One region of the Streptomyces sp. NPDC050164 genome, then DNA from elsewhere that is predicted to be linked to it. Evidence: riboswitches for the same ligand, from Rfam matches in the RefSeq annotation. Region 1 holds a riboswitch; each other region holds the start of a gene.
What was found. A riboswitch is a leader RNA that binds a small molecule or an ion and turns the genes downstream of it on or off. The one in region 1 is predicted to bind thiamine pyrophosphate.
Positions count from the first base shown of each region.

Region 2: linked by a shared signal. The riboswitch ahead of thiC (phosphomethylpyrimidine synthase ThiC) and the one ahead of ACIBNA_RS41440 (thiamine ABC transporter substrate binding subunit) in region 1 are both predicted to bind thiamine pyrophosphate.
Region 3: linked by a shared signal. The riboswitch ahead of thiO (glycine oxidase ThiO) and the one ahead of ACIBNA_RS41440 (thiamine ABC transporter substrate binding subunit) in region 1 are both predicted to bind thiamine pyrophosphate.

Region 1 covers NZ_JBITJK010000056.1:16,485-19,753, reverse strand. Annotated here, with positions in the region: gene rlmN (23S rRNA (adenine(2503)-C(2))-methyltransferase RlmN) at 1-1,103, shown strand, start outside; TPP riboswitch at 1,143-1,249, shown strand; gene ACIBNA_RS41440 (thiamine ABC transporter substrate binding subunit) at 1,374-2,411, shown strand; gene ACIBNA_RS41435 (ABC transporter permease) at 2,387-3,269, shown strand, end outside.
Region 2 covers NZ_JBITJK010000004.1:231,041-234,309, reverse strand. Annotated here, with positions in the region: gene ACIBNA_RS08935 (YibE/F family protein) at 1-1,390, opposite strand, end outside; TPP riboswitch at 1,463-1,652, shown strand; gene thiC (phosphomethylpyrimidine synthase ThiC) at 1,645-3,269, shown strand, end outside.
Region 3 covers NZ_JBITJK010000022.1:124,479-127,747, forward strand. Annotated here, with positions in the region: gene ACIBNA_RS26680 (NAD(P)/FAD-dependent oxidoreductase) at 1-1,194, opposite strand, end outside; gene ACIBNA_RS26685 (hypothetical protein) at 1,227-1,577, opposite strand; TPP riboswitch at 1,633-1,744, shown strand; gene thiO (glycine oxidase ThiO) at 1,742-2,911, shown strand; gene thiS (sulfur carrier protein ThiS) at 2,908-3,108, shown strand; gene ACIBNA_RS26700 (thiazole synthase) at 3,111-3,269, shown strand, end outside.

The sequences.
Region 1 (3,269 bases):
CTGCACCCGGAGAACTCACTTTCGTCGCCCCGCGCGGAGCCAAGAAGCCGCCGCGGCATCTCGCCGACCTCACTCCTGCCGAGCGCAAGGAGGCCGTTGCCGCTGTCGGGGAGAAGCCGTTTCGTGCAAAGCAGCTCTCGCAGCACTACTTCGCGCGGTACGCGCACGATCCGCAGCAGTGGACCGACATCCCGGCCGGTTCCCGCGGCCGGCTCCAGGAGGCGTTGCTGCCCGAGCTGATGACGGTCGTGCGGCATCTGTCGACCGACCAGGGCACCACGCGCAAGACGCTGTGGCGGCTGTTCGACGGGACGCTCGTCGAGTCCGTGCTGATGCGCTACCCGGACCGGGTGACCATGTGCATCAGCTCGCAGGCCGGGTGCGGGATGAACTGCCCGTTCTGTGCGACCGGGCAGGCTGGGCTCGACCGGAATCTGTCCACCGCCGAGATCGTGCACCAGATCGTGGACGGCATGCGGGCCCTCCGGGACGGTGAGGTGCCGGGCGGGCCGGCGCGGCTCAGCAACATCGTGTTCATGGGCATGGGCGAGCCGCTCGCCAACTACAACCGGGTCCTCGGCTCCATCCGGCGGCTCACCGACCCCGAGCCCGACGGGCTGGGGCTCTCGCAGCGCGGGATCACCGTCTCGACGGTCGGGCTCGTCCCGGCCATCCACCGGTTCGCCGACGAGGATCTCAAGTGCCGCCTCGCGATCTCGCTGCACGCCCCCGACGACGAGCTGCGCGACACCCTCGTCCCCGTGAACACGCGGTGGAAGGTGCGCGAGGTCCTCGACGCCGGGTTCGAGTACGCGGCGAAGTCCGGGCGCCGGCTGTCCATCGAGTACGCGCTGATCCGGGACATCAACGATCAGGCCTGGCGCGGTGACCGGCTGGGGCGCATGCTCAAGGGCAGGCCCGTGCACGTGAACCTGATTCCGCTCAACCCGACGCCCGGCTCCAAGTGGACCGCCTCGCGGCCCGAGGACGAGAAGGCATTCGTGGAGGCGATCGCGGCCCATGGTGTGCCGGTGACGATCCGGGACACCCGTGGTCAAGAGATCGACGGGGCGTGTGGTCAGCTCGCGGCCACCGAACGGTAGTCTGACCGGCGTAAGCACACCTGCATATCCGACACCTGCATATTCCGACAGGGGAGCGCCACAGCGCTGAGAGTGCGGCACCCGGCCGCAGACCCTCCGAACCTGGCCCAGGTCATTCTGGGTAGGGAGATCGGTCATCACTCGAGCTGTTGCGCCCTGCCCGGGACTCCCAGAGATCCCGGGCAGGGCCGCGTCTTCTCCTGGTCCTCCAGGAGGAATCCAGTGAGCAACAACATCAAGCGGCTGACGGCGGTGGTCGTCGGCCTCGGCATGGCCGGCACGCTCGCCGCGTGCGGGTCGTCCGACGGCGGCCAGGGGTCCGGCGACTCCAAGACCGTCACCCTCGTCAGCCACGATTCGTGGGCCGCCTCGAAGGGCGTCATCGCGGCCTTCGAGAAGCAGTCCGGCTACAAGGTCAAGGTTCTCAAGGACGGCGACGCCGGGCAGGCCGTGAACAAGGCCATCCTGACCAAGGACAACCCGCAGGGCGACGTCTTCTTCGGCGTCGACAACACGCTGCTGTCCCGCGCCCTGGACAACGACCTCTTCCAGTCGTACGAGCCGAAGGGCTCCGACCGGATCAAGCCCGAGTACCGGGCCGACCAGGAGCAGCACCGGGTCACGCCCGTCGACACCGGCGACATCTGCGTCAACTACGACAAGAAGTACTTCGCCGACCACAAGCTCGAACCGCCGCGGAGCTTCGACGACCTGGTCAAACCCCAGTACAAGAACCTCCTGGTCACCGAGAACGCCTCCACCTCCTCGCCCGGCCTCGGCTTCCTGCTCGGCACCGCCGCGAAGTACGGCGACGACGGCTGGCAGGACTACTGGAAGAAGCTCAAGGCCAACGGCGTGAAGGTCGTCGACGGCTGGGAGCAGGCCTACAACGAGGAGTTCTCCGGATCGGCCGGAGGCAAGAAGGCCAAGGGGGACCGGCCGCTCGTCGTGTCGTACGCCTCCTCGCCGCCCGTCGAGGTCGTCTACACCGACCCGAAGCCCGCCGCCGCACCGACCGGGGTCGCGCAGGGCACCTGCTTCCGGCAGGTCGAGTACGCCGGGCTGCTGAGCAACGCGAAGAACACCAAGGGCGGCAAGGCGTTCCTCGACTTCCTGACCAGCGAGCGGTTCCAGGAGGACATGCCGCTCAACATGTACGTGTACCCGGTGCGCGAGGGCGCCCAGGTGCCGCCGGAGTTCGTGAAGTACGGGCCGCAGGCCAAGGACCCGGAGACCATGGACCCGGCGAAGATCGCCGACAACCGTGACCAGTGGGTCAAGTCGTGGACCTCGCTCGTACTGAAGTGACCGTCCGCAAGGACCGTCGCGGGAGCGCGGCGCGGCTCGGACTCATCGCCGTGCCCGTCGCGTTCTTCGCGGTCTTCTTCGCCTACCCCGTCGCCGCGATCGTCGCCCGCGGTCTGAAGGTGGACGGGGTCTGGCAGTTCGGGCGGATCGGGGAGGTGCTGGCGCAGTCCGACGTCCGGCACGTCCTGTGGTTCACCACCTGGCAGGCGATCGTCTCGACGGCGCTCACCCTGCTGATCGCACTGCCCGGCGCGTACGTCTTCGCGCGCTTCGACTTCCCCGGCAAGCAGGTCCTGCGGGCGGTCGTGACCGTGCCGTTCGTGCTGCCGACGGTCGTCGTCGGTACGGCGTTCCTGGCGCTGGTCGGACGCGGCGGGCTGCTGGACGAGCTGTGGGGCGTGCGGCTGGACACCACCGTGTGGGCGATCCTGCTCGCGCACGTCTTCTTCAACTACGCGGTCGTCGTACGGACCGTCGGCGGGCTCTGGGCGCAGCTCGACCCGCGGCAGGAGGAGGCCGCGCGGATGCTCGGAGCGTCGCCCATGAGGGCCTGGCGGCAGGTCACGCTGCCGGCGCTCGCGCCCGCCGTGGCCGCCGCCGCGCTCATGGTCTTCCTGTTCACCTTCACCTCCTTCGGTGTCGTCCAGATCCTCGGCGGGCCCACCTTCTCGACCCTGGAGGTGGAGATCTACCGGCAGACGTCGGAGATCTTCGACCTGTCCACGGCGGCCGTGCTGACGTTGATCCAGTTCGTCGCGGTGGGCGCGATCCTCGCCGTGCACGCCTGGACCGTACGGCGGCGGGAGACCGCGCTGCGGCTGGTGGACCCGTCCGTGACCGCGCGCCGGCCGCGCGGCA
Region 2 (3,269 bases), on a different contig from region 1:
CGCGGCCGATCCGGATACCCGCGCGGTAGAGGCCGCGCCAGCCCATGGACGGGTTGGCCTCGTGCAGCTCCCAGACCGCCGACGTCTGCGTGACCGTCACGTCGTCGAGCACACCCAGCGAGCCGATGATGACGCCGGCGAGCAGCAGACCGCTCATGTCGATCGTCGGGTAGAGGCCGTGGATCAGACCGGTGTTGTCGTCGGTGTTGCCCGTGAGCGCGGCCCAGCCGATGAACAGCGAGCCGAGGACGCCGATCAGCAGCAGTGAGATGAGGGTGCCGAGCACCGCCACGGATGTCCGGGCCGACAGGCCATGACACAGATACAGGGCGATGAGCATGATGGCGCTCGCGCCCACCACCGCCACGAGCAGCGGGTTCGAGCCCTGGAGGATGGCGGGCAGGATGAAGAGGTTCAGCACCAGGAAGCTGATGGCCAGCGCGACCAGGGCCATGACACCGCGCAGCCGCCCGACGACCACGACGGCGAGGGCGAAGATGCCGGCGAGCAGCGCCATGGGCAGGCGTCGGTTGATGTCGGTGACCGAGTACTGGAGGTCCCTCGGCGCGGAGGGCTCGTAGGCGACCACGACCTCCTGGCCCTCGTGCAGCTGGCGGGACTGATCGGGCTGGACGATCTCGGTGAAGGTGCGGCCCTTGTCCTTGCCGCTGTCGACCCGGATCGTCGCCCGCTTGCAGGTGCCGTTCTCCTGCTGCACCGCGGAGGAACCCTCGGCGGTGGAGGTGTCGCCGGTCGGCGGGACACCCGAGGCGCCGGCCTCCTTGCAGCTCACCTCCACGACCTTGGTGACCGAGGCCTGCTGCGTCTGCCGGTCGAAGCCGACGCCGGTGCGCTCGTGCGGCGGGGCGCCGCCCGGCCACAGCACGGCGAGACCGACCAGCACGGCAGCGGCGAAGGGGATCAGGACCGCCGCGATGACCTTGCGCAGGTGCATGGAGACGGGCGTGGCAGGACCGTGGTTGTGACCGTGCGGGTGCCCGTGTCCGCCGCCCGGCGCGGGGCCGGGTCCGTTTCCGTGACCGCCGCCTCCGCCGTGCCCGTGGCCGCCGCCGGGACCGTGTCCTTCGCCGTGACCATGGTCTTCGCCGTGTCCGTCGCCTCCCCCGTGACCGTGGCCTTCGCCGGGCCTGTCGCCTCCCTCGGGGCCGGAGCCGTGCCAGCCTCCGGAGCCGGCACCATACGCCCCGGCCGGGTCGGCGCCCTGCCCGTTCCTGGGACCGGGCCCGTGCCCGGGCGCTTGTCCCCGGGCAGGCCCCAGCCCGCCCGGGGCGGCGAAATCGTGCCCGCGCCCACGGCCGTTGCCGGTGCCGGCGCCGGATCCGCGGGGCGGTTCGGGCGGTGGGTAAGGAGGACGCTGCGTCGTGGTCACCGACCGATCATCGCAAGAACGAGGGGGGCCCTCTGTTCACCGCGCCAGAATTGCCGCTAGCGTGGAGGCACCTTTTGTACACGCGGGAGCTCGGAGCACCGGGCTGAGAGGGCGCTGACCTCCGTCCCAGCGATGTTTCACATGAAACATCACCGAAGTCGAGTGATGTTTCACACGAAACGTCGGCAGACGGAAGCCGCTGCGTCGACCGCCGAACCTGTTACCGGGTAATGCCGGCGTAGGGAGTAGGTCTCATGACCAACAAGGACGCACGCACGCCTGCCTCCGTTCAGGACGCACAGTCCGAGGAGGCCGGGAAGTCCATCGGCTGGCACAAGGCGTATGTCGAGGGCTCTCGCCCCGACCTGCGGGTGCCGGTCCGTCAGGTGCATCTCACCAACGGGCAGTCGGTCACGCTGTACGACACGTCGGGCCCGTACACCGATCCGCTCGTCGACACCGACGTCCGCAGGGGCCTGTCGCCGCTGCGCGAGAACTGGATCATCGCCCGTGGCGACACCGAGGAGTACGCGGGCCGACCTGTCCGTCCCGAGGACGACGGCATCAAGCACACCTCGCCGCGCGGGGGCCTGCGCAACCTCGACGCCGTCTTCCCAGGACGGCCGCGCCAGCCGCGTCGCGGCAAGGACGGCAAGGCGGTCACGCAGCTCGCGTACGCCCGCCGCGGCGAGATCACGCCCGAGATGGAGTACGTGGCCATCCGGGAGAACGTTTCGCCCGAGGTGGTCCGCGACGAGATCGCGGCGGGCCGGGCGGTGCTGCCGGCCAACGTCAACCACCCGGAGATCGAGCCGATGATCATCGGCAAGCGGTTCCTGGTGAAGGTCAACGCCAACATCGGCAACTCCGCGGTGACGTCCTCCATCGAGGAGGAGGTCGAGAAGATGACCTGGGCGACCCGCTGGGGTGCCGACACGGTCATGGACCTGTCCACCGGCCGCAACATCCACACCACGCGCGAGTGGGTGCTGCGCAACTCCCCCGTCCCCATCGGCACCGTGCCGCTCTACCAGGCCCTGGAGAAGGTCGACGGCCGGGCCGAGGAGCTGACCTGGGACATCTACAAGGACACCGTCATCGAACAAGCCGAGCAGGGCGTGGACTACATGACGGTCCACGCGGGCGTGCGCCTGGCGTACGTGCCACTGACGGCCAACCGCAAGACCGGCATCGTCTCGCGCGGCGGCTCGATCATGGCCGCCTGGTGCCTCGCGCACCACAAGGAGTCGTTCCTGTACGAGAACTTCGAGGAGCTCTGCGAGATCCTCGCCGCGTACGACGTCACGTACTCCCTCGGCGACGGCCTGCGGCCGGGCTCGATCGCGGACGCCAACGACGAGGCGCAGTTCGCCGAACTCAGGACTCTCGGGGAACTCAACCGGATCGCGAAGCGTTTCAACGTACAGACCATGATCGAAGGCCCGGGCCACGTCCCGATGCACAAGATCAAGGAGAACATCGACCTTCAGCAGGAGATCTGCGATGAAGCTCCGTTCTATACGCTCGGCCCGCTGACCACCGACGTCGCGCCGGCGTACGACCACATCACCTCCGGCATCGGTGCCGCGATGATCGCCTGGTGGGGCACGGCCATGCTGTGTTACGTCACGCCCAAGGAGCACTTGGGCCTGCCGAACCGTGACGACGTCAAGACCGGCGTCATCACCTACAAGATCGCCGCCCACGCAGCGGACCTCGCCAAGGGACACCCGGGTGCCCAGGAGTGGGACGACGCGCTGTCCGACGCCCGTTTCGAGTTCCGGTGGGAGGACCAGTTCAACCTCGCCCTCGACCCGGACACGGCACGGGAGTACCACGACGAGACCCTGCCGGCGGAGCCCGCCAAGACGGCTCACTT
Region 3 (3,269 bases), on a different contig from region 1:
CGGATTCATCGGCGTGCCCGACTCGATCAGGCGGCGCCCCTGCGCCAGGTCCCGGGGGCGCCCCACCGCCAGCAGCGCGACCAGCCGGTCGCCGCGGAGCCAGCAGACCGTCCATGCCGGTCCGGCCGGGTCGCCCCGCCACAGGGTGGTGTCGGCCGCCGCGTGATGCCCGGCGTACTGCACGAACCGCCCGAACTGCTCGGACCAGAAGTACGGCACGGGGTCGTACACCGCCGGGGTCTCCCCCGAGGCCCGGCCGACGATGTTCACGGCGACCGTGCGCGGCCCCTGGAGGGCGTTGTCCCAGTGGTGCACCAGCAGGCGCTCGCCGTACCGGCCCGAGGGGAAGGAGGCGCAGTCGCCGACCGCGTACACGTCGGGCGCCGACGAACGCAGGTGCTGGTCGGCCACGATCTCGCCGTGCGTGCCCAGCTCGATCCCGGAGCCGGACAGCCAGGCCGTGGCCGGACGGGCGCCGATGCCGACGACGACCGCGCCCGCGGGCAGCCGCGAGCCGTCGTCGAGAACCACCGCGCCGGGTTCCACACGCTCCACGCGCGCGTGCGTGCGCAGCACGGCGCCCGCGTCGGCGTACCAGCCGGCCATCGGCGCGGCGACCTCGGCGGGCAGCGCCCCGGCGAGCGGCCGTTCGGCGGCTTCCACGACGGTCACCGCGCAGCCCGCCTCGCGCGCGGCCGTGGCGAACTCCGCGCCGATCCAGCCCGCGCCGACGACCACGATGTCGTGCCGGCGGGCCAGCACCGGCCGCAGCCGCTCGGCGTCGTCCAGGGTGCGCAGCAGGTGCACGCCCGGCACGCCCTCCGCCCCGGGCAGCCGGATCGGCTCGGCACCGGTCGCGACGACCAGGACGTCGTACGGCACGGGCCCGTCCTCGGTGTCCAGCTCGTGGTCGCCGGGACGCAGGCCCTGGACCTCGCAGCCGAGCCGCAGTTCGATGCCGAGGGCCTCGAAGTCGACGTCGAAGGCGGAGCCCTCGGCCTTGCCGAGCAGGACGGCCTTGGACAAGGGGGGCCGGTCGTACGGCTGGTGGGGCTCGGCGCCGATCAAGATCACGGTGCCGGTGAAGCCCTGCTCGCGCAGGGCGACCGCGGTCTGCACACCGGCCATGCCCGCACCCGCCACCACCACGCGCCGCGGCGCGGACGAACCTGGTTCCTGCGTCTGCTCGCTCACCTGATCACCATAGTCAACTGACATTCCGTCAGTCAGTGCTCATGCGCAGTGACCTGCTCCACAACGCTCGTCCCGCTGCCCGCCCGGGACTCCCACTCCCAGCTCTCCTCCAGCCGGACCCGCCCGTCGGGCAGATCCACGACCGTCGCCACGCAGTGCCCGGAGGAGGTGGTGCCGTCCCCCTTGAGTTGTACGTACCGGAAGTCCAGCCTGTCGCCCTCCCGGGTACCCACGAGATGTCCGCGCACGACGTCGCCGCCCGTGTACTCGGCCCAGACCTCGCCGTCCTTCTCGTGGTACGTGAACCGGGTGCGGGTCCCCACCTGGCCCGGTGCCTGGTCGGCTACCGGGGCGAGGACGAGACCGTCGAGGGATCGGGCCATGGCGGCGGCTCCCTTACTGCGGCATACGGCATCGGGCTAGGGTGGGTGGCCAACGTAAGGCACTCGCGGGAGCCCGGACGCACCGGGCTGAGAGGGAGGCTGGCGGCCTCCGACCGTACGAACCTGATCCGGGTCATGCCGGCGAAGGGAGGGGCTGGACGCCCATGTCGCGTACGCGAACGTCAGACGTCCTCGTCATCGGGGGCGGAATCATCGGCCTGGTCACCGCGTGGCGGGCCGCGCAGCGCGGGCTCGCCACGGCCGTGGTGGACCCCGAGCCGGGCGGCGGAGCCGCACAGGTCGCGGCCGGGATGCTGGCCGCCGTCACGGAACTGCACTACGGCGAGCAGACCCTGCTAGGGCTGAACCTCGCCTCCGCCCGGCGCTATCCGGACTTCGCGGCCGAGCTCGCCGAGCAGACCGGCCACGACCTCGGCTACCGCCGGTGCGGCACGCTCGCCGTCGCCCTCGATGCCGACGACCGGGCCCATCTGCGCGAACTGCACGCCTTGCAGCAGCAGTCGGGCCTGGAGTCGCAGTGGCTGTCGGGGCGGGAGTGCCGTCGCCTGGAGCCGATGCTCGCGCCGGGCGTGCGCGGCGGGCTGCGGGTCGACGGCGATCACCAGATCGACCCCCGGCGGCTGGCCGGGGCGCTGGTCGCCGCGTGCGAGCGGGCCGGTGTGGTCTTCCACCGGGTCTGGGCCGGGCGGCTCACCGTCGTACGGGACCGGGCCACGGGCGTCGTCACGGAGGACGGCACCCCGCTGGACGCCAGGCAGGTCGTGCTGGCCGGGGGCAGCCTCAGCGGGCGGCTCGCGGGCGTCCCCGAGGATGTGCTGCCGCCCGTGCGGCCGGTGAAGGGGCAGGTCGTACGGCTGACCGTGCCGCAGCGGCACGGTGCGTTCCTGAGCCGGACGGTGCGCGCGGTCGTCCGCGGCAGCCACGTCTATCTGGTGCCGCGCGAGAGCGGCGAGCTGGTCCTCGGGGCGACCAGCGAGGAGCTGGGCTGGGACACCACCGTGACCGCGGGCGGTGTGTACGAGCTGCTGCGGGACGCGCACGAGCTGGTCCCGGGCATCACCGAGCTGCCGCTCACCGAGACCCGGGCCGGACTGCGGCCCGGCTCCCCCGACAACGCGCCGCTGCTCGGCCCGACCGGTCTCGAAGGGCTTTTGCTGGCCACCGGGCACTACCGCAACGGCGTCCTGCTCACGCCGGTCACCGGCGACGCCATGGCCCACGTCCTGGCGACGGGTGAACTGCCCGAAGAGGCCCGCCCCTTCACCCCGAAGCGATTCAGCACCGCCACCGCACTCACGGAGCAGCCCGCATGAACATCTCCGTCAACGGGGAGCCCCGGGACGTCCGGCCCGGCACCGCTCTCGACACCGTCGTGATGGCGCTCACCACCTCGCCGTCCGGCGTGGCCGCCGCCCTCAACGAAACCGTCGTCCCGCGCGCGCAGTGGCCGTCCACACCCCTGGCCGAGGGGGACCGCGTGGAAGTCCTCACCGCCGTCCAAGGAGGCTGATCATGGCCGACGATCCGTTTGTCCTCGGTGGTACGTCCTTCGCGTCCCGCCTGATCATGGGTACGGGCGGGGCGCCCAGCCTCGACGTGCTGGAGCGGTCGCTGGCCGCGTCCGGGACGGAGCTGACGACGGTCGCGATGCGCCGGGTGAACGCCTCGGTG